Regions from separate parts of the Paenibacillus sp. 22594 genome, predicted to be linked through region 1. Evidence: riboswitches for the same ligand, from Rfam matches in the RefSeq annotation. Region 1 holds a riboswitch; each other region holds the start of a gene.

What was found. A riboswitch is a leader RNA that binds a small molecule or an ion and turns the genes downstream of it on or off. The one in region 1 is predicted to bind thiamine pyrophosphate.
Region 2: it holds a riboswitch for thiamine pyrophosphate, as region 1 does, so the genes downstream of both, ACTJKB_RS05250 (thiamine phosphate synthase) here and ACTJKB_RS19980 (ABC transporter ATP-binding protein) in region 1, are expected to answer to the same signal.
Region 3: it holds a riboswitch for thiamine pyrophosphate, as region 1 does, so the genes downstream of both, thiC (phosphomethylpyrimidine synthase ThiC) here and ACTJKB_RS19980 (ABC transporter ATP-binding protein) in region 1, are expected to answer to the same signal.

What each region holds. Positions count from the first base shown of each region.
Region 1 covers NZ_JBQENA010000006.1:164,858-175,061, reverse strand. Annotated here, with positions in the region: gene ACTJKB_RS20015 (AraC family transcriptional regulator) at 1-646, shown strand, start outside; gene ACTJKB_RS20010 (S-layer homology domain-containing protein) at 742-1,416, shown strand; gene ACTJKB_RS20005 (amino acid ABC transporter ATP-binding protein) at 1,500-2,252, opposite strand; gene ACTJKB_RS20000 (ABC transporter permease subunit) at 2,265-2,933, opposite strand; gene ACTJKB_RS19995 (amino acid ABC transporter substrate-binding protein) at 2,992-3,843, opposite strand; gene ACTJKB_RS19990 (DHA2 family efflux MFS transporter permease subunit) at 4,195-5,715, opposite strand; gene ACTJKB_RS19985 (TetR/AcrR family transcriptional regulator) at 5,908-6,564, shown strand; TPP riboswitch at 6,636-6,739, shown strand; gene ACTJKB_RS19980 (ABC transporter ATP-binding protein) at 6,879-7,640, shown strand; gene ACTJKB_RS19975 (ABC transporter permease) at 7,624-8,400, shown strand; gene ACTJKB_RS19970 (ABC transporter substrate-binding protein) at 8,397-9,449, shown strand; gene thiM (hydroxyethylthiazole kinase) at 9,540-10,204, shown strand, end outside.
Region 2 covers NZ_JBQENA010000001.1:1,123,348-1,133,551, reverse strand. Annotated here, with positions in the region: gene mdh (malate dehydrogenase) at 1-697, shown strand, start outside; gene ACTJKB_RS05265 (hypothetical protein) at 820-1,245, shown strand; gene ACTJKB_RS05260 (NUDIX hydrolase) at 1,428-1,853, opposite strand; gene ACTJKB_RS05255 (SDR family oxidoreductase) at 2,089-2,958, shown strand; TPP riboswitch at 3,127-3,228, shown strand; gene ACTJKB_RS05250 (thiamine phosphate synthase) at 3,352-3,954, shown strand; gene thiS (sulfur carrier protein ThiS) at 4,008-4,211, shown strand; gene ACTJKB_RS05240 (thiazole synthase) at 4,283-5,047, shown strand; gene thiH (2-iminoacetate synthase ThiH) at 5,078-6,190, shown strand; gene yfbR (5'-deoxynucleotidase) at 6,760-7,404, opposite strand; gene ACTJKB_RS05225 (fumarate hydratase) at 7,508-9,181, shown strand; gene ACTJKB_RS05220 (carbohydrate binding domain-containing protein) at 9,697-10,204, shown strand, end outside.
Region 3 covers NZ_JBQENA010000007.1:398,006-408,209, forward strand. Annotated here, with positions in the region: gene whiA (DNA-binding protein WhiA) at 1-51, opposite strand, end outside; gene ACTJKB_RS22765 (gluconeogenesis factor YvcK family protein) at 87-1,022, opposite strand; gene rapZ (RNase adapter RapZ) at 1,079-1,978, opposite strand; gene ACTJKB_RS22775 (ROK family glucokinase) at 2,025-2,975, opposite strand; gene ACTJKB_RS22780 (DUF438 domain-containing protein) at 3,179-4,450, opposite strand; gene ACTJKB_RS22785 (DUF1858 domain-containing protein) at 4,493-4,720, opposite strand; gene thiC (phosphomethylpyrimidine synthase ThiC) at 4,983-6,677, opposite strand; TPP riboswitch at 6,793-6,899, opposite strand; gene trxB (thioredoxin-disulfide reductase) at 6,974-7,927, opposite strand; gene ACTJKB_RS22800 (tetratricopeptide repeat protein) at 7,947-9,680, opposite strand; gene ACTJKB_RS22805 (ribose-phosphate diphosphokinase) at 9,946-10,204, opposite strand, start outside.

The DNA of each region.
Region 1 (10,204 bases):
CCTGGCTTGCCAATATCAGTCCCAGGAAGCCTTCACTAGAGCTTTTCAAAGCTACGCAGGTGTGACTCCTGGCAAGTACCGGAGATCTCTGGATATGACTACTGAATCCCAGCACAAGATCAACTTTCTGGAGCTGCAAAAAAATACCGAAGGAGATGTAGAACGAATGGACAAACCAACCATGATTCAGCTTGAACACACCCCTATAATCGGCTATAAATACAAAACCAGCCTGAACGGAGACGGCCACTATGCTGATATTCCCGGATTCTACGATGATTTTGGACGAAACGGACGGTTTCTGCCTATACCGGATAAGGTTTCTCCGGGAATGTCCTACGGCATTTCTTGTGATTATCAGGACAACGGCGACTTCTCCTTCATTGTAGGTGAGGCAGTAACGGAAAGTGCAGAATTGCCGGACGGGAATTATGCCCAACTGGTTCTCCCCGCAGGAAAGTATGCGATGTTCAAAGCTTATGGACCCGCCTCACTCACTGCAACGACCCGCAACTATATTTATGGAACCTGGCTGCAAAATTCCGGTTATGAACGTCGGGAAGGGCCCGACTTTGAAATCACGGATGTGGTGAACTCGTCATTTCCTGATCACATGCGCATCACTATTTATATTCCCGTAGACTAAATTTAGCGGTCTGCAACCTTTCCATATTCTGTCGCGTCTAAGGAGTTGAATAAGGCCAAGCGGCCTAAATCCTATAGACAGAGGTGGAGATCAATATGAACTTCAAAAAGAGCGCTTTTGCAGCGATCACCAGTGTATCGCTTCTTACTTTCTCACTCGCCGGACCCATCTTTGCCGCTGACAGCAGTTTCAAGGATATTGACAGCGTTACCGGCAAAGAGAAAATCATTTCCCTAAAGGATCAAGGCCTGATCAAGGGCATCTCCGACACCCAGTTCCTTCCAGGCTCTAAAGTAACCACCGCTCAGGGCATACAGTTCATCTCAGGCGGCCTTCAGCTAAGCCTTGCGGCTATCGACTTCAACAAGGCGCCGCTCGCCAGCAGCACGTTCACCAAGGTCAAAGACAACGCCTGGTACGCGGAAGCTTTTATCAACGCTCACTATAACGGGATTGAAATTCCTGCGGATATCGACCCTGCAAAGCCAATGACCAAAGAATTATTCACAAATCTTCTTATTCAGGGTATAGAAAAAGTGGGCAATCTGCCGATGATCAACATTGTCCCTACCGACATCGTTGATGCGGATGCCTTGAACCCGTCTTTCCAGGGCAGCATTCAGCGCTCGCTAAAATACAAGATCAACACTCTGGATGAAGGCGGCAAGTTCAATCCGAAAAGTGAAATTACACGGGCTGAAGCAGCTGTTATGCTCTATAATGCTCTGGAATACCTGAAATCCAAAACGGATATTGTTCCACAAAGCTAAACTACAAAGTAGACCCCATTGGCGCAAGCAAAAAGGCAGTCCCGGACGTTCTTCCGGACTGCCTTTTTTTGTTAATAACCAGATTAGATGTCCTCACCACTAAGCCGGTTCAGGAACTGCAGCGCGCGCGGATTCGTTGTATGCTCCAGCACTTCAGCCGGTGTCCCCTGCTCCAGGATCACACCGTCATCCATTAATATAATCTGATCGGCCACATCTGCGGCGAATTTCATCTCATGGGTAACAATGACCATCGTCATGCCTTCGGCGGCAAGCTGCTTGATTACCTTCAATACCTCGCCTACCAGCTCAGGATCAAGTGCCGATGTGGGCTCATCGAACAGCAGCACTTCAGGTTCCACGGCCATCGCCCGTGCAATAGCGACACGCTGTTGCTGCCCGCCTGATAATTGATGCGGGTAAGCATCCACCTTGTCTGCAAGGCCAACCTTGGCGAGCAGCTCGATGCCCTTCTTGCGGGCTTCCTCCTTGGAACGTTTCTGAACGGTAACCTGACCTTCCATCACATTCCCCAATGCGGTCATATGCGGGAACAAATTATAGGACTGAAAGACCATTCCGGTCCGCTGGCGGAGCGCAAGTATCGAACGCTGCGGGATTTTGCCGCCGGCTGTGAAATTCAGCTTCAGATCAGCCAGTGCCAGGCTTCCCTGGTCAGGCTGTTCCAGCAGATTGAAGCAGCGCAGCAGGGTTGTTTTTCCAGATCCGGAAGGGCCTATTATAACAAGTACTTTGCCGTGTTCAATGGTGAGGTCTACACCCTTCAGCACTTGGAGGGGGCCGAACGATTTATGCAAGTCACGAATTTCAATCACGGGGACTCCTCCTTATCTCGCCGAGTAACGGTCGAGCCGCTTCTCCAGGTGATTTTGCAGAACGGATAGCACGGAACAAAACAGCAGATAGAACAAAGCCGCTTCACAGTATAACAGCAGAGGTTCATAGGTGGTTGCCGTAATCTGCTGCGCTGTTTTGAAAATTTCCACATAAGTGATTGTCGCTGCAAGCGAAGTGTCCTTAACGAGACTGATAAAAGAATTGGACAACGGTGGAACCGAAACACGTGCCGCCTGAGGGAGAATGACTCTGCGCAGCGCCTGTCCCCGTGTCATTCCGACAGAGAATGCTGCTTCCCATTGGCCTTTATGTATGGACAGAATCGCGGCCCGCACAATCTCGGAGGAATACGCGCCCACGCTGAGCGTGAATCCTATCGTAGCAGCAATAAAAGGATCAAGTATGATGCCTACCGCCGGCAAACCGTAGAAAATAATAAACAGCTGCACCAGAAGAGGCGTGCCGCGAATAATCCAAACGTAAAAGCGAGCGATCAGCTTCGGCAAGGTCCATGGCGAAAGGCGGATCAGTGCGGTCAATATAGCCAGTAGAAGCCCCAATATAAATGAAACGACTGCCAGCGGAATGGTAAAAGCCACCCCGGCTTTGAGCAGGGGCAGCATGGAATCAAGGAAAATTTGTATTTTGCGGTCATCCATAGATCAGACATCCTTCTCTAGACTATGGGCGGCCTCGGCCGCCCTCGTCTACCTGTTATTATTTGGAAACGTCAGCGCCAAAATACTTCTCGGAAATCTTCAGGTACGAACCGTCACTCTTCATAGCTGCCAGAGCTTCGCTTACAGCGGCTACCAGTTCGTCGTTGCCTTTCAGGAAGACAGCCGCACTCTGAGAGCCCTCTGCAATTTCGTCAACAACCTTGATTTTCACATCCGGCTTCTGCTTCTTCAGATCCAGATAGGACAGGCCGTCATTCACGGTTGCATCAATGCGACCTGAGGTCAGCAGATCAATGGCTTGATTAAAACCGTCGGTTGACACAATTTCCGCTCCGTTCTCACGTGCGATATCGGACAGATTACTGGTCATAGACTGGCCGGCTTTCTTGCCTTTCAGATCAGCGAAGGTCTTGATATCTTCATTCTTCTCTCCAACGATCAGCACAGCTTTGGAGACAATATAAGGTTCCGAGAAATCGTACTTCACCTTGCGTTCGTCGGTAATGGAAACTTCATTAAAGATAACGTCAAAGCGCTTGGCGTCCATACCGGCAAAAATGCCGTCCCACTGGGTTTCGAAAAATTCCGCTTTTACTCCCAGCCGCTTGGCAACCTCTTCAGCGATCTCTACGTCAAAGCCGGTTAACTTGCCAGAAGCATCATGGAAGGTAAATGGTGCATAGGTACCCTCGGTCCCAATACGCAGCTTACCGCTGGCTTTGATGGCCTCCAGGCTGTTTTGTTCCGCAGGCGCGGCAGCTCCTTCAGTGGGTGCTGCCGAAGACTCCGCTGCTGAATTTTTGCCTCCGGCATTATTGTTATTATTGCCGCAAGCTGCTAGCAGCACCACTGTAAGCAGCAATAGGATAGTCAGATTAAGTTTTTTCATAGATAGATAACCCCTCTCGTCTCATTCTCTGTATGTACCGGCTGTTCACCGGCAAGTTGAATAGTAACACCCTCACGTCAGCTGAGTCAATACTTTTTCCGATAATAAACATCGGAATTATGATGTAAGCGTTTGAACCGCTATTTTCCTTATCTTAAGCATGCCGGTATTAGGATAGCTTACCCCAAAACATGTTAAATTCCCCAGTGAAATCAGGTACAAAAAGTGGAAACAACTTCGCAGTCCTTATAGAGCATATGCTAAAAAAAAATCCCCGCAGCACCTGAATGCTGAACGGAGAAATTTGAACTAAACATTATGTTATTTAACTTTTGACTACACTTACATAAACTAACCATGCATCATTTCAGGCTGCACCTTTGACTTTGAGTCGCCTTCCCCGCCTCTGCGGCCTCTCCGCAGGAGCAAGCCCAGCAGAGCACCGCCCAAGGCAACAAAAATCATAATGTGAAAAGTGTCATCAAACCCTTTGGCAAGAACGGTTTGTGTAGCCAGCTTCAATGCTTCGGGTGATGCTCCTGTTGCGCTCTTGCCAGCTGCAGCCGCAGCCTCTTGCATTTCAGCCCCGCGCGTTGCTGCTCTTGAAGTCAAGATGGTTACCAGTGTGGAAACAGCCAGAGAATTGATCACCTGCTGCATGGAATTGGTCAAGGAAGTGACCCGGTTAACCAGATGACTTGGCGCCTTGTTGAGCAGATGTGTATTCATTGGCATCACCATCATTCCCATGCCTGCACCGCACATGATCAGCGGCAGAATCAGGTCCCTGCTCTGTGTGGTGAGATCCACATGAGAGTATTGGTACAAAGCACCCGATACAAGGCTGAGTCCGCAAACCACCAGCCAGCGTACTCCGATCTTATCGAACAAAATCCCGGCAATGGGCATCATAAGGCCAGAAGCAATCGCCTGGGGCAGTAGCGTCAGACCCGTATCAAATGCCCCGAAGCCGCGGGCCTGCTGCAGAAACTGCGGGAGCAGGAACAGCGCACCGTACAAGCCGAACTGTGCAATCCATTGTACAACAATCCCTGTGCTGAAATCTACCGAGCGAAGAATACGAAGTTCCAGGAGCGGTGTCTCCGAACGAAACTCAGCAATGACAAAAGCGATTAAAGCCACGGCACCCAGGGATAAACCGATCAGTGTTTTGTCCGAAGTCCAGCTGTCCGCTCCCTGGCTCACCCCGTAAGACAGAGAAGCAAAGGCAAGGGGCCCAAGAATCATCCCAAGCTTATCCATCCCGGGCACCTGGCTGCGTTCCGATTGCGGCAGCTTGCGCGAACCAATCAGGAGACAGATGATCCCGATAGGAATATTTATGAGGAAGATCCAGCGCCAGGAATGATACTCCACCAGCCAGCCGGACAGCACAGGACCGATAGCCGGAGCAAACAGCACCGGTATACCCATGATCCCCATGACTACGCCTACCTTGTTCTTCGGTGCCAGCTTGTACACATATGCCATCCCGACAGGAAGCACACAACCTCCGCCCAGACCCTGCAGGACACGGAAGGCAATCAGCCATTCTGCACGGCTTGGTGTTGCACAGAGAATAGAACCCATAGTGAATACGATAACTGCCGTTAGAAAAACTGTCTTGGCTCCGAAACGGTCAGACAGCCAGCCGGACAACGGAATCACCGAGGCCTGGGCCAGCATGTACCCGGTCACAATCCATTGCAATGTATTTAGATCCGTATTAAAATCCTTGACCAGCGTTGACAAAGCCACATTCATAGCCGTACTGTCGAGCACCACCATGAATACACCGGCAATGATGGCCAGCAGCGGAACCAGAATGCTTGACAGGCGAAAATCGGCCTCCGGTTTCAGCGATTGCTCCATTCTCTATCTCCTCCTGAATTGAACTGCGCAGGTAGACTCATTGACCGCAGCACAACTTAATCGATATAATATATCTCTGAACGGACAACTGTCCGTTGTTACATTTTTTAGTCTACGGACAATTGTCCGGTCTGTCAATGGAGTTCACTTATTTCCTGTAAATATATGCTGTATTTCTGAAAGGAGCCTGTCATGAACCCGAGAGAACAAGGCAGCAATCCATCCTCAAACCTAACACCACAATCAAATCCATCCTCCTCCCGGAATAATCAGGACCCTTATGTCCAGCGTATTCTTGAAGCTGCCCGAGAGCTTTTTACTGAGAACGGTCTGGAAGCAGTCAGTATGTACGGCATTGCCAAGCGGGCAGGAATCGGCCAGGGTTCGCTCTACCGCAGATTCACGGACAAAGGTGAAATTTGCTCTGCCCTGCTCTCCACCAGCTCCGAACGTTTTCTTGCCCGATTGGAGCAGGAGCTCCAATCCTCTGTTGGAGCAGACAGCTCCATTGAAGAGCTGCGGAGCAGTATTGAACAGGTTGTGGAATTTATAGACCAGCATGCTGAGCTACTGCAGATGATCAAGTCTGAATTCACGGGCAAAAAACAGCTCACCCAGTTTGAACATCCGATTTTCCAGCGGCTGAACGCAGTTATGGCCGAGCGTCTGAAGCGGGTTGCAGATGATGGCAAGCTGATTGCTATTGATCCCCATTTTGCCGCAACTTCTCTGATCGCGGTCCTCAGCCCTGATCTCTATCTCTATCAGCAGAAGCTTCACGGGTCGGGCAAAAAGGATATCCTGGAAGGGATTCTAACCCTATTCGTAACTGGACTACAGCGGTCCTGAGCACACTTTCTTTTGACAACATTCTGGAATATGCTATATTAGTTAGCAGTTGCGAATATAATATTGACCTGCTATTTCACTAGGGGAGTCTAATGACTGAGACGAAGCCTTAAGCTTCGGACCCTTGGAACCTGATCTGGATCATACCAGCGGAGGGAAGTGGAACAGAAACGATCAGCAGTGCCGCTTCACGCCTACTGCCTGAACCTTTCAGACCCATTTGCCTCCCCTGGAGACGGATGGGTCTTTATTGTGCTTCCGCAGTCCCGGAAGCAGATGCGTCGCCAATGAAAGGAGGCTTAATACATACGAATATGATCTCAATCACTAACCTGTCCTATGCTTTCAGCGCTTCGCCGCAGACTCCGGTATTCAGTGGACTCTCAATGAACATCGGCCAGGGCGAATTCATTTCCATTGTCGGTGCCAGCGGCTGCGGAAAAAGCACCCTGTTCAAAATCATCGCCGGTCTGCTTAGGCATACAGATGGCGAACTCAAAGTTCACGGTATGATCTCTGACGATCCATCGTCGCGTCTGGGCCAGGTCGCCTATATGCCGCAGCAGGATCTGCTGCTGCCCTGGAGAACCGTGATGGACAACTGCCTGCTGCCCTGGGAGCTGAAGCGAAAGAGCAGCAAAGCAGATGCTGTAAAGAATATCCGTGAAATGCTCGACCGGTTTGGACTTGAAGGTACAGAGCGGCTCTACCCGCAGGAGCTGTCCGGGGGGATGCGTCAGCGGATCGCTATGCTCCGCACCCTTGCCGCCGGAAATGAGCTGATGCTGCTCGATGAGCCTTTTGGAGCACTGGATGCCATAACCAAGCGTGAACTGCACCGTTGGCTCCTGGAATTATGGGGCAGTCTTAAGCAAACGGTTCTGTTCATCACCCACGATCTAGAGGAGGCGCTGCTGCTCAGTGACCGGATTTACCTGATGTCTGGAGGCAGCGGCGGTGTACAGGAATTCTCGGTGGATATCCCGCGGCCCAGACATTACCGGATGAACTATGAACCGCATTTCATTACTTTGCGGGAGAATTTGGAGCGGAGGCTGCATGAGAGTATCTATTAGCAGAACCTTTCTGCGCGAATATGGCCCCTTTGCCTTGCTGGTACTGGTCACTCTTGCCGGCTGGGAGAGCGCTGCGCGACTGAAGCTTGTCCCAGCATTCATTCTCCCGGCTCCAACGGCTATATGGACGGCACTCATGGAGCAGAGAGAACTGCTTTTCGGAGAACATTTCCCTGCTACTCTGCAGGAGGTTTTGCTCGGCTTTGTTCTGTCGGCAACCTGCGGCATGCTGCTGGGTACTGGAATGCACATGTTCACTCCACTCGAAAAGGCGCTATACCCCTTGCTGGTGATCAGTCAGACCATTCCGCTGATCGCGCTGTCACCCATTTTTATTATGTGGTTTGGCTATACCCTATGGAGCAAGGTTGCAGTGGTTTTCCTCACTGCCTTTTTCCCGGTGGTAGTAGGGACCTTTGACGGTCTGCGCAAAAGTGGTGCTATGTACAAAGAACTGTTGCTCACACTCGGTGCGACCCGCTGGCAAATTCTGCGAAAGACCCAGATTCCGCCTGCACTGCCCTCTTTGTTCTCTGGTCTCAAGCTCTCTATGGTCTACTGCGTCATTGGCGCGACGATCGGGGAATGGCTGGGCGGCAGCCGGGGACTCGGCTATTTCAGCCGCCGGATGGCGGGCAATCTGCAAAGTGCGGAAATGTTCGCTTCTGTATTTCTTTTATCTGCACTCGGAATCATTCTGTTTCTATTTATTGTGCTGCTCGAAAAAATTATTTTGCAGAAAAGAGGCATTCATCGATGAAACTGATCCCTTCTGAACCTCCCTTTAGAAAAAGGAAACTCCATCTAGTCCCGTTATTGCTATTTCTGTGTCTGGGACTTGCTGCGACAGGCTGCGGGAACAGCAATGATAAGTCTCCAGCCAGTTCTGCATCAGCGGATCAAGGCGGGCAGCCCCACAAGCTAACGATTATGCTCGACTGGTATCCGAACGCAGTCCACTCCTTCCTGTACGCCGCCCAGCAGAACGGCTATTTTGCCGACGAAGGGCTTGCTGTGGATATCCAAATGCCCGCTGACAGCAATGATGCCCTGAAGCTCGTAGCCGCAGGTAAAGTTGACCTGGCCCTAAGCTACCAGCCGCAGGTGCTGATGGCACGGGGTGAGCAGATTCCGGTGAAGTCCGTTGCTGCGATCGTCAGACATCCGCTAAATCATCTGATGGTTCCGGCTGACAGCGGGCTCAAGAGCCCAAAAGACCTGGAAGGTAAAAATGCCGGATACTCTTCGATCCCTCTCTATGAAGCTATGCTGAAAACCATGGTCAAAAGCGATGGCGGAGATCCTGGAGCAGTAAACCTGACCGATGTGGGTTTTGACCTTATTCCAGCCATTACAACCGGGCGTGTCGATGGCATTATTGGCGGATTTATTAACCATGAGCAGTTGATTCTGGAAAAGGAAGGCCATCCGGTCATTTCGTTGAATCCAACCGATTACGGCGTCCCCGATTACTATGAGCTTGTCTTGGTCGCCAGCGACTTGGGTTTGCAGAATTCTGAAGGCTACATCCAGAAGTTTATCCAGGCTGCACGTAAAGGACAGCAATTCGTTGCGGATCACCCGCAGGAGGCGCTTGACCTTCTGCTCGCTCACGAGGATGCCACCGCCCCCCTCGACAAGGACATCGAGTCCAAGAGCCTGGAGCTGCTGCTGCCCCTGATGGACGCTGGCAGTGAGCCGTTTGGCTATCAGGACCCTGCATCGTGGGATAAGGTACAGACCTGGCTAAGTGATAACGGGCTGCTGAATGGCGAGGTAAAGACCGGAGAGGCTTTTATTAACTTGTAATTGAGAATTTAGGAATGCTTATATAACTAAGTCTACGCTTCCGGAGCGAGTTTTGTACGAAGTGATTTCATAGAATCAAGGCTGACAAAAATTTCAGGAGGAATACTCATGTCTTACTTAACCAAAGTGCGGGACAGCAATCCGCTGGTGCATAACATTACCAATATCGTGGTTGCGAACTTCAGTGCGAACGGGCTGCTGGCACTTGGGGCATCACCTTTTATGGCGGATGCACATGAAGAAGTCGCGGATATTGCCGCTATGTCTGGTGCTGTAGTGCTAAATATCGGTACGCTCAACGACTATGCCATTGATTCAATGCGAATTGCCGGACAGGCAGCGAACCGTCATCATGTGCCGGTTGTCCTTGACCCCGTAGGTGCCGGAGCCACTGCTTACCGCACTGAAGTAACTCATAGGCTGGTCAACCAAATGCAGATCACCGCGCTGCGCGGCAACGTCGCTGAAGTGGCCCATGTGGTAGGCGAGAGCTGGAACATCAAAGGTGTGGATGCCGGCACCGGAGACGGTGATGTGGTGGCATTGGCTGTAAAAGCTGCGCTGAAGCTGAACTGTGTGGTGATCATCACCGGCAAGGAGGATATCATTACGGATGGCAGCACTACCTATGTTGTCAGCAATGGCCATCCTGTCCTGACTAAGGTGACCGGTACCGGCTGCCTGCTCAGTGCAGTCGTTGGCGCTTTCCTGGCAGCAAGCGGCGGCGCCTGGCTGGAAGCGGCAGTAGAAGCTCT
Region 2 (10,204 bases), on a different contig from region 1:
GGCGGGTGTTGCCCGCAAACCGGGGATGAGCCGCGATGATCTGGTGAATACGAACGCGGGCATCGTAAAATCAGTCTGCGAAAATGTGAAACGTGTGGCTCCGGAATCCATAGTAATTATCTTGAGTAATCCGGTGGATGCCATGACTTACGTTGCTTATAATGCCCTAGGGTTTCCTAAGAATCGTGTAATCGGTCAATCCGGTGTGCTGGACACCGCGCGGTACTGCACCTTCATTGCTCAAGAGCTTAATGTTTCTGTAGAGGATGTGCGCGGCTTCGTGATGGGTGGCCACGGTGATGATATGGTTCCGCTGATCCGTTACTCCAGTGTCAGCGGCATTCCGATTGATAAGCTGATTCCTGCGCAGCGGATTGCCGATATTGTAGAGCGTACCCGCGTTGGCGGAGGGGAGATTGTCAGCCTGCTCGGTAATGGCAGTGCCTACTACGCTCCTGCAGCATCTCTGGTGCAAATGGCCGAAGCGATCCTGAAGGACAAAAAACGGATTATTCCCGTCATTGCCCTGCTGGAAGGGGAATATGGTTATTACGGACTGTTCCTGGGAATCCCGGCGCTGCTTGGTGCCGAGGGTATTGAGAAAATCTACGAGCTGGAGCTGACTGCGGAAGAAAAGGCAGCTCTGGATAAGTCAGCAGATTCTGTACGTGCGGTAACTTCAGTGGTTATGGTATGATTTCCAGTGGTCACAAGCCCTCATTTCTTGAATGGAAATGAGGGTTTTCTTTTCATGAACGGCGGGGTTGGGTATAATAAGAATGTAACTTATATCACAGCGAAAAGTGAGGAGGTTAATCAATGGACCGTATTTTCTTTTTCTTACATATGATCGGGACATTGGCGGTCGGCTTTTACCTGGTGCTTCCGTTTATTCTGAGCGGCACCGGTAAGCTGTCTGCTGCAGCCAAAGAAGGGACGCTTAGCGCAATCGGCGGATTGAACCGGTTTGCCCAGTATGGTCTTGTCATTCAGCTGCTGACCGGCGGATACATGATCTCTCAGGGGGATTACACCGTAGCCTGGATGGTTATCGTGGTTGTACTCCTGCTGGCGATGTTTGCCTTGGGCGGCATCATGGGCAAGCCGCTGCGTCTGGCTGCAGCCGGCATGCGCGAGAACCGTGATGTGTCAGACCATACCGCGAAGCTTCGCACCATGAGCCTGCTGCTGATGGTTGTGCTGATCGTAATGGTGTTTTTCATGGTGTATAGACACATTATCTAGAAATATAAGGATTTATAGGTTTCACGCTATAAATCATCCTTCTATTTCTCGCTGAAACGGATTCCGTCCCTTAAAAGGACGGCCAAGCCGTTTCCACTTGGTATGGGTGATTATTCGCCAAACCGTCAAGCCTGCCCCTGGTTCGAGGGGGCGGGCTTTTACTGCATTCTGGCCTGCATATCTTATAAAAGATCCTCTGACGAAAACACATTGCTTTTCTCAAATTCCGCTTGTATCCCGGGTGGGAGCAGGGCCTGAAGCTCCTGACGGGTACACCATTTATAGTCTGCATGCTCTTCGGAGAGCACCACTCTATTCTCATCGGTCCGGCACCAGTAGGTGATAATGACGAGTTGCCTGCCCGGATCGGTCAGAAAGGACACGGCATACAATAGCTTTTCCACCGTGACCGTGAGTCCGGTTTCCTCCTGAATCTCCCTCTCCAGTGCAGCCTCCAGGCCTTCTCCGAATTCCATTTTTCCGCCGGGGCATTCCCAGCTGCCTGCTCCTATCACATCTGCAGCTGCCCGCTGTACGAGCAGGATTCTGCCTTGATGCAAAATGACTCCTTTGACCGCGACGATGATGCTCCGTGCATTTCTGGTCATATAACTTATGCGCCTCCTTATCCTATGGGTTAATCGCTCCGAATCTCATCTCGGATCTATACTTCACTAAATTATATCGGCCCTTTACGTCAAAAACGACTGTATTTTTGTTTGGACAGCCGGGAAGTGTGGTAAGTAACATAACGAAAGCGATTGTATAATTGATGATGCATAAGCCATCCTAATACGATGTGGTTACTTCAACAAAAGGTACACAGCGAAAGGAGAATGGATCATGCCAGAAAATAAGCAGACTACCAAAACCTTGCCTCCCCAGGTGCAGGATCATCAGCCCGGTATCGAGAGCGAGATGAATCCGCGCCCTGAATTTGAAACTTCCAGCTACAAGGCGGCAGGCAAACTGCTGGGTAAGGCGGCGCTCATTACGGGAGGCGATAGCGGTATTGGACGGGCGGTTGCCGTTCATTTTGCCAAAGAAGGTGCGGATGTGGTCATTTCCTACCTGAATGAGCATTCCGATGCCGAAGAGACCAAACGCCAAGTGGAGCAGGAGGGACGGAAGTGTATTCTGATTGCCGGTGACATCGGCGTAGAAGCGTTCTGCCAGGATCTGATCAACCGGGCGGTGGAGGGACTGGGCAAGCTGGACATCCTGATCAACAATGCGGCCGAGCAGCATCCGCAGGACAAGATCGAGGATATTACCTCCGAGCAGCTGGAGCGGACGTTCCGTACGAATATTTTCTCTATGTTCTATTTGACCAAGGCAGCTATGCCGCATCTGAAAAAGGGCTCCACAATCATCAACACGACGTCGATTACCGCGTACCGCGGCAGTCCGCAGCTGCTGGACTATTCGTCCACCAAGGGCGCGATTCTCAGCTTCACCCGCTCGTTGTCGATGAATCTGGCGGAAAAGGGTATCCGTGTGAATGCTGTCGCTCCGGGTCCGATCTGGACACCACTGATTCCATCCACATTTGATGCCAAAAAGGTCAGCGAGTTCGGCGGTACACAGCCCATGCAGCGTCCGGGACAACCGGAAGAGCTGGCGCCAGCCTATGTCTATCTGGCCTCGGATGATTCATCCTATGTCAGCGGTCAGGTAATGCATGTTAACGGCGGGGAAATTGTCAACGGCTAGAAGTTACTGTGCGGCCAGTCGGTTTCGGAAAATATAACGGTTCAAGAGCAGGCCCATGCGGTCTGCTCTTTTTTATGTCCCTTGCAAGCAGTGAAGCTTTCGGTAAAAGGGATAGCTTTTCCGAGGAATAATATGTTAATATGAACCACGTCAGCAACTGAATACAGCAATTGTCCCTAGGGGTGCCGCAAGGCTGAGACGAACGTGACGTTCGGACCCTTTGAACCTGATCTGGTTAAAACCAGCGTAGGAAAGCGGAGAATGAATGAACTGCAGCGGGGTTGTATTTCTTACACCCGTATTCCTGTACAAATTTATGACTGCCTCCTATCGCGGGGGCGGTTTTTTTGTGTTGCCCGTTTGTCGCAAAAGAGTGGAGCAGGAGGTGAAGAATTGGCGGAAATTCATTTGATCTCTGATGGGAAGTTGGAGCCGGGGCGGTTCGTCAGCCTGGCGGCCGCTGTGCATCCGCTCGTGGACTATATTCATCTGCGGGAAAAGCACCGGTCTGCCCTGGAGCTGCTGGGCATGGCAGAGCAGCTGATGCGTGCAGGAATCCCCGCATCCTGTCTGGTCATCAATGATCGGCTGGATGTTGCGCTTGCCGCCGGTGCAGGTGCTGTCCAGCTAGCCTGGCACAGCTTGCCGCCTGCAGCAGCCCGTGCAGCCGCTTCCGGTCTCCGGCTGGGAAGGTCAGTGCACTCCGCGGCAGAAGCCGCTGAAGCAGGCCGGCAAGGGGCGGACTTTTGCCTGTTCGGGCATATTTTCCCTACTGGCTGCAAGCCCGGTCAGCGGGGGCGCGGTTTGGCGCTACTGGAGGAAGCGGTCCGTAGCACCCGCATTCCACTGATTGCTATCGGCGGGGTGGAGCCTGGTAATGCAGGTCAGGTGATCCGTCACGGTGCTGCCGGGATTGCGGTCATGTCCGGCATTTGCGGAGCGGATGACCCTGTAGCTGCTGCCCGTGCTTACTGGTTGGCGCTCCAGGAGTCGTAAGATCTGTGTGTTTGAATGTACCGTGGGTGACCACGTGAAGGAGGTGAGAAGGCATGAATCTAATCATCAATGGCAAACCCGGAGTAGTTGCGGAAGACTGCCGGACCGTTGCCGATCTGTTAAACCGGCCTGAATGGAGCTTTCGGCTTGTGATCGTGGAACGAAATGGTGAGATTGTCAGCAAGGAGCATTACGGGGCGGTGGCATTATGTGAAGGCGACCGGCTGGAGCTGGTGCATTTTGTGGGCGGGGGCTGATGCCGTGAGGCTATCATAAAATATAAGAATTTATTTTCACGCTGTCGAATTTCATTACAGGAGGCGAGTTCATGTTAGATCCATTCGTGATTGGCGGCATTACGTTATCGAGCCGGCTGTTCATCGGCACCGGCAAATACAGCCGCAATACACTTATTCCCGAGGTGGTTTCAGCTTCAGGCTCACAAGTGATCACGGTTGCCCTGCGCCGTGTAGATCCGGAGAGCCAGGACAATATTATTAGCCATATTCCTTCCCATATGACTCTGCTTCCGAATACTTCGGGTGCGCGCAATGCCGAGGAAGCTGTGCGGATCGCCAGACTGGCCAGAGCCGCCGGCCTTGGTAATTGGGTCAAGATTGAGGTCATCAATGATCAGAAATATCTGCTGCCGGACAACCTGGAGACTATCCGGGCTACGGAAATACTGGCCGCAGAAGGCTTCGTAGTGCTGCCCTATATGAGCCCGGACCTCTCAGCCGCGCTGCGGATGCAAGCAGCGGGAGCCGCCGCCATTATGCCGCTGGGTTCACCCATCGGCTCGAACCGCGGCCTGCGCACCAAAGAGCTGCTGCGCATTCTCATCTCTGAGGTGGATCTTCCGGTGATCGTCGATGCCGGTATCGGCCGCCCCTCCGAAGCGGCAGAAGCGATGGAGCTTGGCGCATCCGCTGTGTTGCTCAATACGGCAATCGCTACCGCCCGTGATCCGCTGCTAATGGCAGAAGCCTTTCGCGAGGCGGTAGTTGCAGGCCGCAAGGCTTATTTGGCTGGACTCGGTCCAGTGGAAGAGACGGCTGTCGCGTCTTCGCCTTTGACCGGATTTCTGAAGTGACTCACAAGCTAACGGAAATGGGGGAGTAACATGAGCTTTTTTGAACCACTGACTCGTCTGGAGCAACTGCCTTACGAGAGCTTGTGGCGGGAGTACCGGGTGGAGGATGTGAAGCGGGCGCTTCTCAAGGATCGTCTGGATGAAAAAGACCTGCAGGCCCTGCTGTCTCCGGCTGCGGAATCTTGTCTGGAGGAGATGGCTCAGCGAGCGCAGCGGTTGACCCGTACGCATTTTGGGCATGTGATGCAGCTGTTCACACCGATGTACCTGGCTGATTTCTGTGTGAATCACTGTACGTATTGCAGCTTCAGCTCGATTTATGATTTTCCGCGAAAAAGATTGACTCTGGAGGAGGTCAGACAAGAGGCTATAGCAATCTCCTCCACGGGCCTGCGCCATCTTCTGATTCTGACCGGGGAATCGCGCAGGGAGAGTCCGGCCACATATGTGAAGGAATGCGTAGAAATTCTGCATGAGTACTTCTCTTCTGTCAGTATTGAGGTGAACCCGCTGTCCACTGAAGAGTATCGGGAGCTTAGGGAAGCGGGAGTGGACGGGCTGACCCTGTATCAGGAGGTCTACCACCAGGAAACCTACCGCAAGCTGCATGTGAAAGGTCCCAAAAGAGTCTACCGCAACCGTCTGGATGCCCCCGAACGGGGCTGTCAGGCCGGTTTCCGCTCTGTCAACATCGGTGCTCTTCTGGGCATGTATGATTGGCGCCAGGAAGCCTTCATGACCGCGATGCATGCCCGCTATCTGCAGGACAAATATCCGGAATGCGAAATCGGCTTATCCGCTCCGCGCTTTCGTCCGTATCTGGGCGAGTTCAACCCGGACAGCGATGTCACCGACCGTGCGCTGGTGCAGATTATTTTGGCGTATCGCCTGTTTCTGCCGCGCTCCGGCATAACCCTTTCCACCCGGGAGCCCGCCTCCCTGCGGGATCATCTGATCCATCTTGGGATCACCAAAATGTCGGCAGGTGTCTCCACCGAAGTAGGGGGACACACCCAGGATGGCGGGACTCCGCAATTCGAAATCTCGGATGAACGGAATGTGCAGGAGATCACGGATATGCTTCAGGCGGCCGGCCTGCAGCCTGTCTTCAAGGATTGGGACCTGCTGAAGCTACAGGCATAATAAGGGTTGCCGTGGCAAGAGTGCTAAAGTGCTAAGGTGCTAATTGTCAGAAAAGCATGCAGGAAATCTGGCGAGGCTGGAGAGTGTGAGAAGATCCGGTGGCGTTCATCAATCTCCATGAATGGAATCATCAAGCGAACCGTTTTCTTCTTTTGGAGTAGGGGCAGCCCATTGCCTTGCAACGGACTGAGGAGCTCTTATATCAAGCGTAAGCCATGGTTTCGCCCAGCTAACGGACTAGAGTGCAGTTATTCTCGGAGATTCACCCGAAAAATGCCTGTTAGAGGGGCGATAAGCGCGATACAGTCCGTTAGCCCTACTAGATGTATCCTCCAGAGAAAATAACGGCTTTAGGGTCCGTAGCTGTCTGCAGGACTGCTATTAGAAACCTGAAACCAAGAAGCAAGGCACTAGGTTGAAAAAGATTACTGAAATGTTGGTCCAAGTAGAGCGTAAATCTTAAATCTTATGGAACTCTGGTGCTATTCCTGCATGAAGCAGCCCGTTCTGTATCCACTGATTAGAATTTGATTGAGGCTCCTACGGGTCCGATCATAGGAGCCCATTGTTTATAACATGTGGTCCGCGCCATCCACCGGTTGTCCTCCGTCTGAACCGGCGGACAGCTCATCCAGGGACATCTCGAAGCCGGGAGCCATATGAATCAGAAAGTATTCCATCTCCGGCATTTCAAGACCGCGCAGTTTGGCTGCGGTCTGCACCTTGGCTGCTGCGAATTCACGGTTGCCTGCAGCGACCTCCCAGACGCATTTCAAATAAGCGTCGAGATGATCTGCAGCTTTGACATAACGCAGCAAAAGGGCATCCTCGGAGCCGGAAGGACTGTCCTGAGGCTGCAGGAGCGGTGCGTAGACAGAAGTAAGCTCCTGCGGAATCATCCCCTTCAGCCGTTCGGCGGCGACCCGCTCCATGTCGCGGAAGCTGGACAGCAGACGCGGATTGTTGTGCTTGACCGGCGTAGCAATATCGCCGGTGAAGACCTCAGTGGCGTCGTGAAACAGCGCCATTGCGGCCGCACGGTCGGCATTCAGCGAGCGGGCGAAGTGGACGTTGCCGATGGAGCAGAGCATATGGGACAGCAGGGCAACCTGGAACGAGTGCTGCGCCACGTTCTCCGGTGCGGTGCTTCGCATGAGGCTCCAGCGCTGGATATACTGAAGCCGGTACAAATAGGCTGAAAAATGGTAATTCAATTTTTACGTAACCCCTTTCATGCGTGGTTTAATATGTTATGATAAAACTAATTGTAACAGAGTTTGGACAACCGCGAACGCATGGAGAGGAGCTGGACTGAAGATGCAGCATTTTGAAAACAGCGTGTATGATCTGATCGTGGAAACCTCAACAAACCTGCCGGGCGATGTACGCCGGGCAGTAGCCAAGGGACGTGCTCTGGAGGACCGGGCTACCCGCTCCGGCCTCGCGCTCACTACCATTGCGCAGAATATTGGCATGGCTGAGCTCCAGGTATCTCCAATCTGTCAGGATACAGGGATGCCGACTTTTATCATTCATACACCTGTGGGTGTGAATCAGATCGAGATGAAGAAGGATATCCATAACGCCATTATCCGTGCGACGAAGAATGGCAAGCTGCGCCCCAATTCCGTAGATTCGCTGACGGGTGAGAATAGCGGGGATAATCTGGGTGCAGGGACTCCGGTGATTCACTTTGAGCAGTGGGAAGAAGAAAGCATAGAGGTGCGGCTGATTCTGAAGGGCGGAGGCTGCGAGAACAAGAACATTCAGTACAGCCTGCCTGCGGAACTGGAGGGCCTTGGCAAAGCAGGCCGTGATCTCGACGGCATCCGCAAATGCATCCTTCATTCGGTATATCAGGCACAAGGCCAGGGCTGTAGTGCCGGTTTCATCGGCGTCGGCATTGGCGGGGACCGTACCACCGGGTATGAGCTTGCCAAGAAACAGCTGTTCCGCAAGGTGGAGGATGTGAATCCCATACAGGATCTGGCCAAGCTTGAAGACTATATTATGGAGAATGCTAACAAACTGGGTATCGGTACGATGGGCTTTGGCGGTGAAGTCACACTGCTGGGCTGCAAGATTGGTGTAATGAACCGGCTGCCGGCCAGCTTTTTCGTCTCCGTAGCCTATAACTGCTGGGCGTTCCGCCGCCAGGGCATCCTGGTTGATCCGGCAGCCGGAACGATTCAGGAATGGCTGTATGAGAGCGGTACGGGAATCTCCGTAGAGACGGAAGATAGCTCTGCACCTGCTGCTGTGCTTGAGGCTGTTGGCGCCGCTGCAGACGGTGCAGGCTCCGGTGTTGTTCCAGAGGATGCCACGATTACTGCAGCACCTGCGGTGCTCTCGGCTGCTGAAGCAGCAGCGAATCCGGCCGGGGAGCAAGCGGCAGCAGCTGCTGGAGAATCCCGTGAGGTCCGGCTGACTACTCCGATCAGTGAGGAAGATATCCGCAGTCTTCGGGTGGGAGATGTAGTTATTCTGTCAGGAGAGATGCATACCGGGCGCGATGCGCTCCACAAGTATCTGATGGATCATGATGCACCGGTGGATCTGAACGGGGCGGTGATCTATCACTGCGGCCCGGTCATGCTGAAGGACGATGCAGGCTGGCATGTAAAAGCGGCAGGCCCGACTACCAGCATTCGTGAAGAGCCGTATCAAGGTGATATTATGCGGAAATTCGGCATTCGTGCCGTGATCGGTAAAGGCGGAATGGGTCCCAAGACATTACAGGCGCTGCAGGAGCATGGCGGTGTCTACCTCAATGCCATTGGCGGCGCGGCGCAGTATTATGCGGAGTGCATTAAGAAGGTGAACAGCGTCGACTTCATGGAGTTCGGGATTCCGGAGGCCATGTGGCATTTACAAGTGGACGGGTTCGCAGCCATTGTGACCATGGACGCGCACGGCAACAGTCTGCATGCAGATGTGGAAAAGGATTCTGCAGCCAAGCTGGCGCAGTTCAGGGAACCGGTTTTTAAATAAGCTGTGAAATGAAGCTAGATTATAGATATTCCGCAAGCCTTCTTCCATTGCTGATGGGGGAGGGCTTTTTGCATTCGCCGGGAGTGGACTGTTTGAAGAAAAGAAAGGTAGAAGTGCTTTTGATTCCCCCCCGGAGTGGGCTATTTGAGGAAATGAATTGTAAAAGCGCCTCTGATTTCCCCCAGAGCGGGCTGTGTTGAGGAAAAGAAAGGTAAAAGTGCCTCTGATTTCGCCCGAAGAGGGTTGTTTGAGGAAATGAAAGGTAGAAGTGCCTTTGACTTCCCCCGCCAGAGTAATTTTGTTTTTTCTGGGGCAGGGACGAGTCACCTTGGGACAAAAGCCAGGAGATCACCGTCAGCGGACGCTAATTATAATACTTGACAACGCATACATAGCCATGGTAATTTTTATGAGGGAAACCGGTTTCCTTGTCCGCAGCATCGTCTTGCAAGTGATGGAAGGGTATTCACAGGCAGTATGGTTCGATATGCGCTCTTATGAGAGGGAGATGAGGAATGAAACGCAAGCTATGGCTTATTCCGGCATTAATCACGTCAATTGTTCTGTCCATTACGGCTAACTTGTTTGTGCTGCCAGCCGCAGAGGTTGAAGCAGCGAGCATTGGTACTGTTACTGAGAATGACACGATCTACCAGATTATGGTTGACCGCTTCAATGATGGGGATACCTCTAATAATGCCACTGGTGCCGCTATCCGTTACGGAGAAGCTTCCGAGGATGATTTTCGCTACATGAAAGGCGGAGACTGGCAGGGTATTATCGACAAACTGCCTTATATTCATAACATGGGATATACCGCGATTTGGATTTCTCCGGTGGCAGAACCGCAGATGACTAACCGCGATAACAACGGTACAGGAAAAAACACAGCCTACCACGGATACAACGTAAAGGATCCCAATAAGGCCAATCCTTACTTTGGAACCAAAGAGAAGCTTAAGGAACTGGTGGATTCCGCCCATGCGCTTGGCATTAAGGTGATTATCGACGTAGTGCCGAATC
Region 3 (10,204 bases), on a different contig from region 1:
CTGGCTCTCCACCATCGTCAGCTCTTTTTTGGTAAGGGCCGCAAAAGACAAGGGGCTCACCTCTTTCATGTTCCTACAAAATAGACTTATCTGGAAATCCAGTCTTTCACAAGCTGGTAAATATGATGACTAAGCTTATCTGTATCATGCCTCAGATAGGTCTTGAATAATACCAGCTTGTCGGCAATCACTTTGTAGCCGTTACCATCCACTACATCAAGGTCAAGCTGTACGGGCCGGGCACCCTTTTCTGCATACTTTAACTGTACCTGCTCGGGAATCTCGCCATCGTTCACGATCACGTAATCGAACAAATGAAGTCCTACGTGGTCATAGACGGCCTGAAGGTGGTCACTAACCGTGTAGTTGTCTGTTTCCCCGGGTTGGGTCATCACGTTACAGACAAAAATTTTGATCGCATCCGAGGCCACAACAGCCTCCGCCAGCTTAGGCACCAGCAAATTCGGCAGGATACTCGTGTACAGACTGCCTGGACCGCACAGGATGGCGTCGGCATTGCGGATAGCCTCCAGTGCCTCCGGGAGCGGCTCTACATCTGCCGGCTCCAGGGAGACCCGTTTGATGACTCCCCTGGCCTCAGGGATTTTGGACTCACCTGTGATCATAGAGCCATCGGCCATCTCGGCGTGCAGCACTACGGCTTCGCCAGCAGCAGGCAGCACGCGTCCGCGCACGGCGAATAACCGGCTAAGCTCCCGGACCGCAGTTACAAAATCACCGGAAATGTCCGTAAGCGCCGCCAGAATCAAATTCCCGAGGCTATGCCCGGCCAAGCCTTCTCCGCTGCTGAAGCGGTATTTCATGATCTGGGCCATGAGTGGTTCTACATCAGCCATTGCTGTCAGTACATTGCGGATATCGCCAGGGGGTGGCATTTGCAGTTCACTGCGCAGTATGCCAGAGCTTCCCCCGTCATCCGCAACCGTAACGATCGCTGTAATATCAAGCGGCTTTTCCTTCAAACCGCGAAGCATAACAGACAATCCCGTACCTCCACCCATAACGACGATACGTGGACGTTGTCCTTGTTCTTCAGCCACTATTGACCCCTTCTCTCTTAATGCCGGTCACGCTCGGAGTCCCGGTGGCTGACGGCTACCGACTCCGTCTCGCTAACCCCCAGCATCTTGCCCAGGTATTCGGATATTGCCACAGAGCGGTGTTTGCCACCCGTACAGCCAATGCCGATAATAATCTGGGATTTGCCTTCTTTCCGGTATTGCGGAATCAGGAAATGAAGCATATCCAGCAGTTTGGTCAGAAACGTCTGTGTCTCCGGCCATTTCATGACATAATCGTAAACCTCGCTATCCTGACCGGTCTTTGGCCGCAAATGATCCACATAATGAGGATTCGGCAAAAAACGAACATCAAACACAAGGTCTGCGTCAATCGGAATTCCGTATTTGAAGCCAAACGAAGTAATATTAACAGAAAGAGTGCTTTTGCCCAGATGGGAAAAACGCGATACAATCTTCTCCTTCAACTGGACAGGCTTCATGCTGCTGGTGTCAAAACATAAGGTTGCTGAATTCTTCAGCTCCTCCAGCATCTGACGTTCCAAGCGGATGCCATCCAGCGGCATGCCTTGGGGTGCCAGCGGATGATGCCGCCGACTCTCCTTGTAGCGCTGTACCAGTACGGAATCCGTTGCATCCAGGAAGAGAATTTCAAAACCGATCGTAGATTCATCTTTGATATAGGACAGTGATTCCGACAAAGCTGTGAAGAATTCTCTCCCGCGCAAATCGATAACAAGCGCTACTTTGGCGATTTTTCCTTTGGACTGCTCTATCAGCTCAGCGAATTTGGGAATCAGCACCGGCGGCAAATTATCCACACAGAAAAACCCGAGATCTTCCAGGCTCTGTACGGCAATTGTCTTGCCTGCACCTGACATGCCCGTAATAATGATCAGGGTGGCACCACCGGGCGGTGATTGTTCCAGTTCGGTCATCAAAGCGCCCCCTCCCTATACATAGTATATGAATAATTCCATCTGCTTAAGAACGCAGCAAAAGACCTGCAGCGCCAATAATACCCGCATCATTTCCAAGCTCGGCAGGCACGATGGTCACTCCGGTCTGCAGTGGGGCCGGGGCCAGCTTCGCGAACACGCGGCGAACCTCTTCAAACAGAATATCTCCGGCTTTGGAGACACCGCCCCCAACGATGAATACCTCTGGATTAAGCACCGCTGCGACAGCAGCCATGGATTTACCCAGATAGAACGCAGCACGGTTCACAATTCGCAGAGCGACTTCATCTCCGGCCTTGGCTGCATCAAATACTTCTTTGGCGGCAATTTTCTCCACCATGGACAGGGAAGTGCGGTCGCCGCGGCTAACCGCATCGTTTGCCATGCGAATAATACCCGTTGCAGAGGAGACGGTCTCCAAACAACCCATATTACCGCAGCCGCATTGGATAGCTTCCAGATCAGGCACTACGGAAATATGACCAAGCTCGCCCGCAAGGCCGGCAAAACCTTGATACACCTTGCCATTAATAATGATACCGCCGCCGACACCCGTGCCCAGCGTGTAGCAGACACAATTCTCCACACCACGTCCCGCTCCGCTCCATGCCTCACCCAGCGCAGCCACATTGGCATCATTGTCTATTTTGACAGGCTTGTTCAAACGACCCTCCAGAATGGAGCGGATCGGCACATCTCTAAAACCTATGTTAGGCGCAAGGATGATGATTCCTTCACGAATATTCGTAAACCCGGCCAGGCCCGCTCCTACACCGGCAAGCTGATCCCAAGAGTACGGGGATTCCTCCACAATCTGACGCACATACTTTTCGATATTATCGATGACGGCATCGACGCCATCCGCAGTCCCCGTAGGTCCCTCAAAAGTATGCAGCAGGTTCCCCTCGGCATTGCAGATTCCAACCTTAATCGTGGTTCCACCTAAATCCACGCCAACGTAGATACTTTCAGACATGTAACAAGCCACCTTTTTCTATGCTAAAATAGTTAATCCTACGTACCCACTATAATAGAAGGTACCCCTGCGGTCAAGGAAAGGCGACACACCCGGCCATATGAGGGGTCTGGTATAAAAATAGCCTCTTGCCAATGCGGCAAGGGGCGGATGGATCAGCTTAAACGTAAGGTGATGGCCGGTGGGCATTTGATTCTAGACGGCTACTCCGACAAAATCCGTTTCTGTCCCTCCAGTGCGCGGATCGGGGCGATGTTCTGGGTAAATTCAAGGGTGCCCATGTAGTTGCCCGCTTCGTCACGTACTGCGAAATAACGGATGTAGATAAATTTATCCTTTATGGCAATCCAGAAATCCTCCGCGTCTTTGCGGCCCGCCTTGAAATCCTCCAGCAGCTTCTCAACGACATGCACACTTTGCGGCGGGTGACAGTTCTGCACCGTGCGTCCAATGACAGCCTTAGTCCGGGCGAAGATCCGCTCTTTTCCATGCGAGAAGTAACGGACCACATCATTTTCATCAATAAATGTCAGGTCGACAGGCAAATGATTCAGCACTGTTTCCAGCTGATGCAGCGACAGCAGGCCTGTCTCGAAGCGGATAAAGCCTTGCGGCGATAATCCTCCTTCTCCCTCTCCTTCTTCCGCTTGCACGGCTGCTCCCTCCGGTTCTGCGGCACGCTCAGGAATCCATTCCTGCTCCGGTGCAGTTAGACAGAAGCCAATTTCGTCGCTTTCGCGGGCGATTTTGACCCATTCATCTTCAGTCAGCTTATCGAGCGCCATCGGCAGCAGAATATTTTCTTCCTTAAAGATCATTTCATTTACTTCCTGGATAATGTTCGTCAGAAGAGCTCCAAGCTCCGCAGCTTCCCCGTTGTACGCACTGAGCGCCGCTTTTGCCTGTTTAATCATGCCGCGAATACCATCATCCACTCCCCACATTACCTTGGTTGGTCCATAAATGCCGTATTTCTCAAGGTAAGGGAATAGTAGATTTTCTTTGCGGCTGTAGTGCTTGTCGAGATCCAGCAGCAGGCTCAGATCCTCCAGCAGTTTGAAAATCATCTCTTCGCTGTCATTCCTTTGGAATTTATCGGCATGCAGCTGCAAGCGGAAGTTCACCAGCCGTTCAATCTCACGGTTCTCCAGCTTAAAGGTGTGGACAGGATGTCCCGGCTGCTCCTCTGGCTTGTTAGAACGGTGAATTTCCTGGATTGAGCCTTTAAAAATGGCCGTATGCACAGAGCATAGGCGCTGTACCTCCGTTACAGGAATCCCCTCCTCCGTCATCAGGGAATGCTCCATCGCGGAAATTTCTGCTACCGTAACATCACCTACCGCTTCTGCAAAACGCGCTTTGACTTCCTCTACACTTTTTCCGGCATGCAATTCCTTAATAATCTCCTTAAGCATAGCTTGGCGGCGTGTCTGCTCAGGAATATCCATTTCACGGTTGTTAATCAGTTCGCTCATCGTTCTCTCCCCTTCTCTATTCCACTTGTTAATCTCAGCGATCTATTCAATAATCTCGAAGCCATGGCTCTGAAAAGCCAGCCGGACGATTTCGCGATCCATTTTCTTCATTGTGATTCCTTTAGACAAGGTCATGAACCGGCCCGCCGTCTGCAGCATGCCAGGCTTCGTAATATCGCGGAAACCCAGCTCAACCATAATGTCTACGGCCTCCGGATAACGACTGACCAGCTCGAATATGGACTCATCCATGTTAAGGTGTTTGCTCATTGCACTCTCCTCCTGCAGCTTAGCTTCATGCCAATTGATAACCTTTCTCAACAACAGCTTAGCATAGGGTACAGGGCCGAAGAGTGATTGCAGTCACTAAATTATAAACTTATATACCTGCAACTATTCATTGCAAAGCAGAAATGAATTGGCCCCGCTTTTGTTGCCGGCATGCCTGTATGCCAACTCATGGATATAGAAAAAGGCTGCTTCCTCCGCCTGTTACAGCAAGGGAAACAGCCTCTTATAAAGCCCGTTCCAGTTATAGCATTTTGCTCAGTCTGAACGAATTACGGATATCGTGCGAAATGCGCATGCTGCAGAATTTGGGACCGCACATGGAGCAGAAATGCGCTGTTTTGGCACCCTCGGCAGGAAGAGTCTCATCATGGTACTCCAGCGCCCGCTCTGGGTCAAGCGACAGATGGAACTGGTCACGCCAGCGGAACTCGAACCGAGCCTTGGACAATGCATTGTCCCGATCCTGGGCACCCGGGTGGCCTTTAGCCAGATCTGCAGCATGAGCAGCAATTTTGTAGGTGATAACTCCTTCGCGCACGTCATTCTTGTTAGGCAGCCCCAGATGCTCCTTGGGCGTAACATAGCACAGCATCGCTGTCCCAAACCAGCCGATCATCGCCGCGCCAATCGCCGAAGTAATATGGTCATAACCCGGGGCAATATCCGTGGTTAACGGACCTAGGGTGTAGAAAGGGGCTTCCTGGCAGAGCTCGAGCTGCTTGTCCATATTTTCCTTGATCTTGTGCATCGGCACATGCCCCGGACCTTCGACCATCACCTGAACATCATGTTTCCAGGCGACGGCTGTCAACTCCCCAAGCGTCTCCAGCTCAGCGAACTGAGCCTCATCATTGGCATCGGCGATGGAGCCCGGGCGCAGTCCGTCTCCCAAGGAAAAGGCCACATCATAAGTCTTCATAATCTCACAGATTTCTTCAAAATGTGTATATAAAAAGTTCTCTTGCTGATGTGCAAGGCACCAGGCCGCCATGATGGAGCCGCCTCGGGACACAATTCCGGTCATTCTTCCGGCAGTAAGCGGGATATACCGCTTCAGCACCCCGGCATGAATGGTAAAGTAATCCACACCTTGCTCCGCCTGTTCAATCAGCGTGTCGCGGTACAGCTCCCAGGTCAGATCCTCGGCTATTCCTTTTACCTTCTCCAGCGCCTGATAGATCGGCACTGTGCCGATCGGTACTGGTGAGTTGCGGATAATCCATTCGCGGGTGGCATGAATTTTTGCACCAGTGGAGAGATCCATAATCGTATCGGCACCCCATCGGGTCGCCCATCTCATCTTCTCCACTTCCTCTTCAATGGAAGATGAGACGGCGGAATTCCCAATGTTCGCGTTGATCTTAACCAGGAAGTTACGGCCGATGATCATCGGCTCACTCTCAGGATGGTTGATATTAGCCGGGATAATGGCCCGTCCGGCAGCGACCTCATCCCTTACAAATTCAGGCCGGGTATTCTCGCGAATCGCGATAAACTCCATTTCCGGTGTAATCATCCCCTGCCGCGCATAATGCAGTTGGGTGACATTGCGGCCCTCACGTGCTCTTAAAGGATTTCGCTTCAAGCCAGCGAACCCTTCTGCCGACGTCCGGTCTGCAGCTAATCCGGAATCTCCGGGCTGAACGGTTCTCCCGGCGTACTCCTCTGAATCCCCGCGCTCCGCAATCCAGCTTAAGCGGTGCGGAGGCAACCCTTTCCGAACATCGGTATCTTCAGCGGCATCGGTGTAAATACCACTGGTATCATAGACACGTAGCGGCGCATTGTCCTCTTCCCCCGCAACACCTTCGGTCCGGCTAAGATGGATCTCACGCATCGGAACCTGAATATCCGGACGCGAGCCCTCTACATACACCTTACGGCTTGCGGGAAATCCCGAAAGATCGACTTGTTCCTTTTTTGATGAATTTGACATTCTTATCTCCTCCTCATCGCTCTGTGAGCCATTCAGATAAGATCAGCACGCAGCAAAAAGCCGCTCCACCTGGAGCGGCTTTATTCATGAACAGCCCAATACGGCTGTGCTCAAAAAAGGTCCGGCTCCACTTTCCTACGCTGGTATGATCCAGATCAGGTTCAAGGGTCCGGGAATTCAATTTCCCCGTCTCAGCCTATTCAGGCTCCCCTAGTGGGTATCTTATCTAATTACATACAATCTAATTTAGAAGGTATATGTTGTCAATCAAAAAATTTGCTTAACCAGCATTGTCGTTACTTATCCAGCGTTTCGCTCCAGTCATGTACCATAGCGCCTTCCAGATATTTCTCGGCATCCATAGCAGCCATGCAGCCGGTTCCTGCAGCGGAAATTGCCTGCCGGTAACGGGTATCCTGAACATCCCCACAAGCGAACACGCCGGGAATGTTGGTTTCGGTTGTCCCCGGATTCACAACGATGTAGCCGTTGGCATCCGTAGTAATCTGACCGCCCAGGAAAGCGGTATTCGGTGTATGGCCGATAGCGACAAATACGCCATCTGCTTCCACGAGCTCCTCAAGACCCGTATCATTGTTACGGACGGTAAGTCCCTTTACCCCGGTATCCCCGAGGGTCACTTCAAGCGGCGTGCGGTTCAGTGCCCAGGCTACTTTGCTGTTCTCCCGCGCCCGGTCCTGCATAATCTTCGAAGCGCGCAGCTCCGGACGGCGGTGGACCAGGGTTACGCTGGAAGCGAACCGCGTGAGGAAGCTGGCTTCCTCCATTGCGGAATCGCCGCCGCCGACCACGACTATCTTTTTACCGCGGAAAAAGAAACCGTCGCAGGTTGCACAGGTACTAACCCCACGTCCGACATTCTCCTGCTCTCCCGGTATGCCCAGGTATCTTGCCGAAGCACCAGTTGATATAATCACCGACTCTGCTTCCAGTACACCCAGACCATCCACGGTTACTTTGAAAGGGCGCTGCGAGAAATCCACAGAATCCACCCAACCATTTTTAAATTGAGCCCCAAAGCGTTCTGCCTGCTTGCGCATGTTATCCATCAGATCCGGACCTAGAATACCTTCAGGAAAACCAGGAAAGTTCTCTACCTCTGTCGTCGTAGTCAATTGTCCTCCTGGCTGCAATCCTTCAATAACAAGGGGGCTGAGGTTAGCACGTGCCAGGTAAATCGCAGCAGTTAATCCTGCCGGACCTGTTCCGATTACAATTGTTTTGTACATTAGCAAGTCCTCCTTAGGGTCAGATATTTTCCGTAAATGGCGGCAAAATGTCTGCTGCCGCCCCGTCCTGCGTCAACCCGCATGCTTGATGAATACGCCGTGCGTACCGGCTTACCATGGAGACGGAAACGCCGTAATGCTGGGCAGCCTCACGGTAGGTAACCGGATGACCATGAAGCTTGGCAGTTAAATATTCCAGAGCCGCACACCAGCCCTCTGCATGCCGGAACAAGGGGACATCCGGGTAGAGGCGGGCTATGAACTGCTTCCAAAGGAGCTCAGCATCCCTCTTCTGGGCGGCATCCAATCTCCGGTCCATCACAGCAGCCATATGATCTATAATCCGCTGCCAATCTTCTTTCCACTCTGGCGGCCCTTTATGGCCTGGCACAACCGGTTCTTGAACGGCCCTCTGGATTACACTTTCCTCCGGACTGCCGCCGATCAGCCGCTGCAGACTGAGAAGCGCAGCCTCCTGCAGCGGTTCCTGCTCCGAGACTCCCTTCAGAACATCGGATATTTCATCGTCCTCAATCCAGCGCAGCGCTTCTGTCACCTGGAGCTTCGTGCCGGCATCACCGTAGCGCAGCGCCCAAAAGAACGAAGCGCGCAGCAGTGGATTATTCTGTACTTCTTCCGTGAAGCTGTTCGTATTGTTCTTCCACTGCTTCAACTGCTCCTGAAAAGGCAGCTGATAATTATAGCTTACCGGAGGCAGCGGCCTGCCCTCTGACTGTGCCAGCTGCATCTGGGACAGGAAAAATTTCGGCACTGCTGATTCCGGGTCCAGCCTGGCGGCCATCTGCCAGCAGCGTACAGCCTCAGTATGAAGCCCGCTGTTGCTGGCCGCCGCCGCGCAATAATGGTACAAACCGGCATCACCGCCAACCTCTTCATCCTTCAGCAGACGGCGGAAATGTCCATATGCAGTTTTGTGCTTGCCCAGTATGCCCATCGTTGTCGCCATTTTAAAAACATGCTCCTGATGAAAAGGCACTGTCGCTTCAAGCATACGCACCAATCCCGCAAGCTGGTCTTGATCGCCAGCATATTGCAGGAAAATCGCCATGTTGCAGAGAGCATGCAGGTTGCCCGGATCCTGCTTCAGCACTTCGCCAAGACATTCCTTGGCTTTGGCGAAGCGGCCCATATAGAAATAGGCAAGAGCCAGATTGTTATGCGCCGCCAGGAAGTCCGGAATATTCAGGACAATCTCTTCAAGCAGCTTTACCGCTTGCGGGAATTTACCTTCCTCCAAAAGACTCCGGGCTCTGTCATGCTCCACCACACCTTCCCGGCTGCGGATCCGGACTAGCGGAGCGGGCCGATTCAGCTCATACTGCAGCAGTTCCATCAGCTCTTCGGACTCGGCCAGAAACTCACCGCTTGCATCCTCTTGCAGATAGGTCACAAGACTGCGCTCCGCCTCTTCAAAGTTTTCCATATTAGCGTAGTTATTAGCCATATAGAAGTGGCACTCTGTCATAGACGGATCAATCTCTTCCAGAACATGAGTCAAGATGTCGTTGGAATCCTCGTATTTCCCCATCTCGGATAATATACCCGCCATATTGCAATGATTCACCGGGTTTTCCGGCTCATATTCAACAGCTTTGCGAAAATTCTTCAATGCCTTATCATATTGAAAGCGGTCCAATGACCGTACGGCTCTTTCAAAGAAAAAATTGGCATCCAGAGTGACGGGAATCACGTTACCATTCACCGCGTTATTCTCTGAAGTTCTCTCAATCATGGAAGCAAGGCACCTCCCTTTGTAAGCTTCCTTATCCTCACGAAAAATAGGAGAGCGGCAGCAAACACCTGCCCGGACTCCCACCTAAGTGCCGTCGTTTCCATTTTTGGTCCCGACTGTCTTCACACAGTATACCACATGTGACAGGGGGATTCTCAAGATTGGAAGGGACTCCACAGGAGGAAAAAGCTTCAAAAAGCCATTCAAGCCCCCTGATTGTTCAATCTGGTTTGGCTCTTGTCCTAATATAAAAAAGACACAGGAATTAAATCCCCGCGTCTCTGAACAGCTTATCAATAGAACCGCCTTCAATAATAATGCGTGTGGCTTCAGCCAGCATAGGTGCTACGGAGAGCACAGTGAACCGGCTGGAATGATCATCTGGCAGTGCAATGGAATCGGTAACGACAATTTCATCTATATTGGGGTGGACCATACGGCTTAGTGCATCCCCCGAAAAAAGGCCATGAGTAGCACAAACGATGCTGTTCTTCGCCCCGCGCTCCTTCAGGCCTTCCACCACA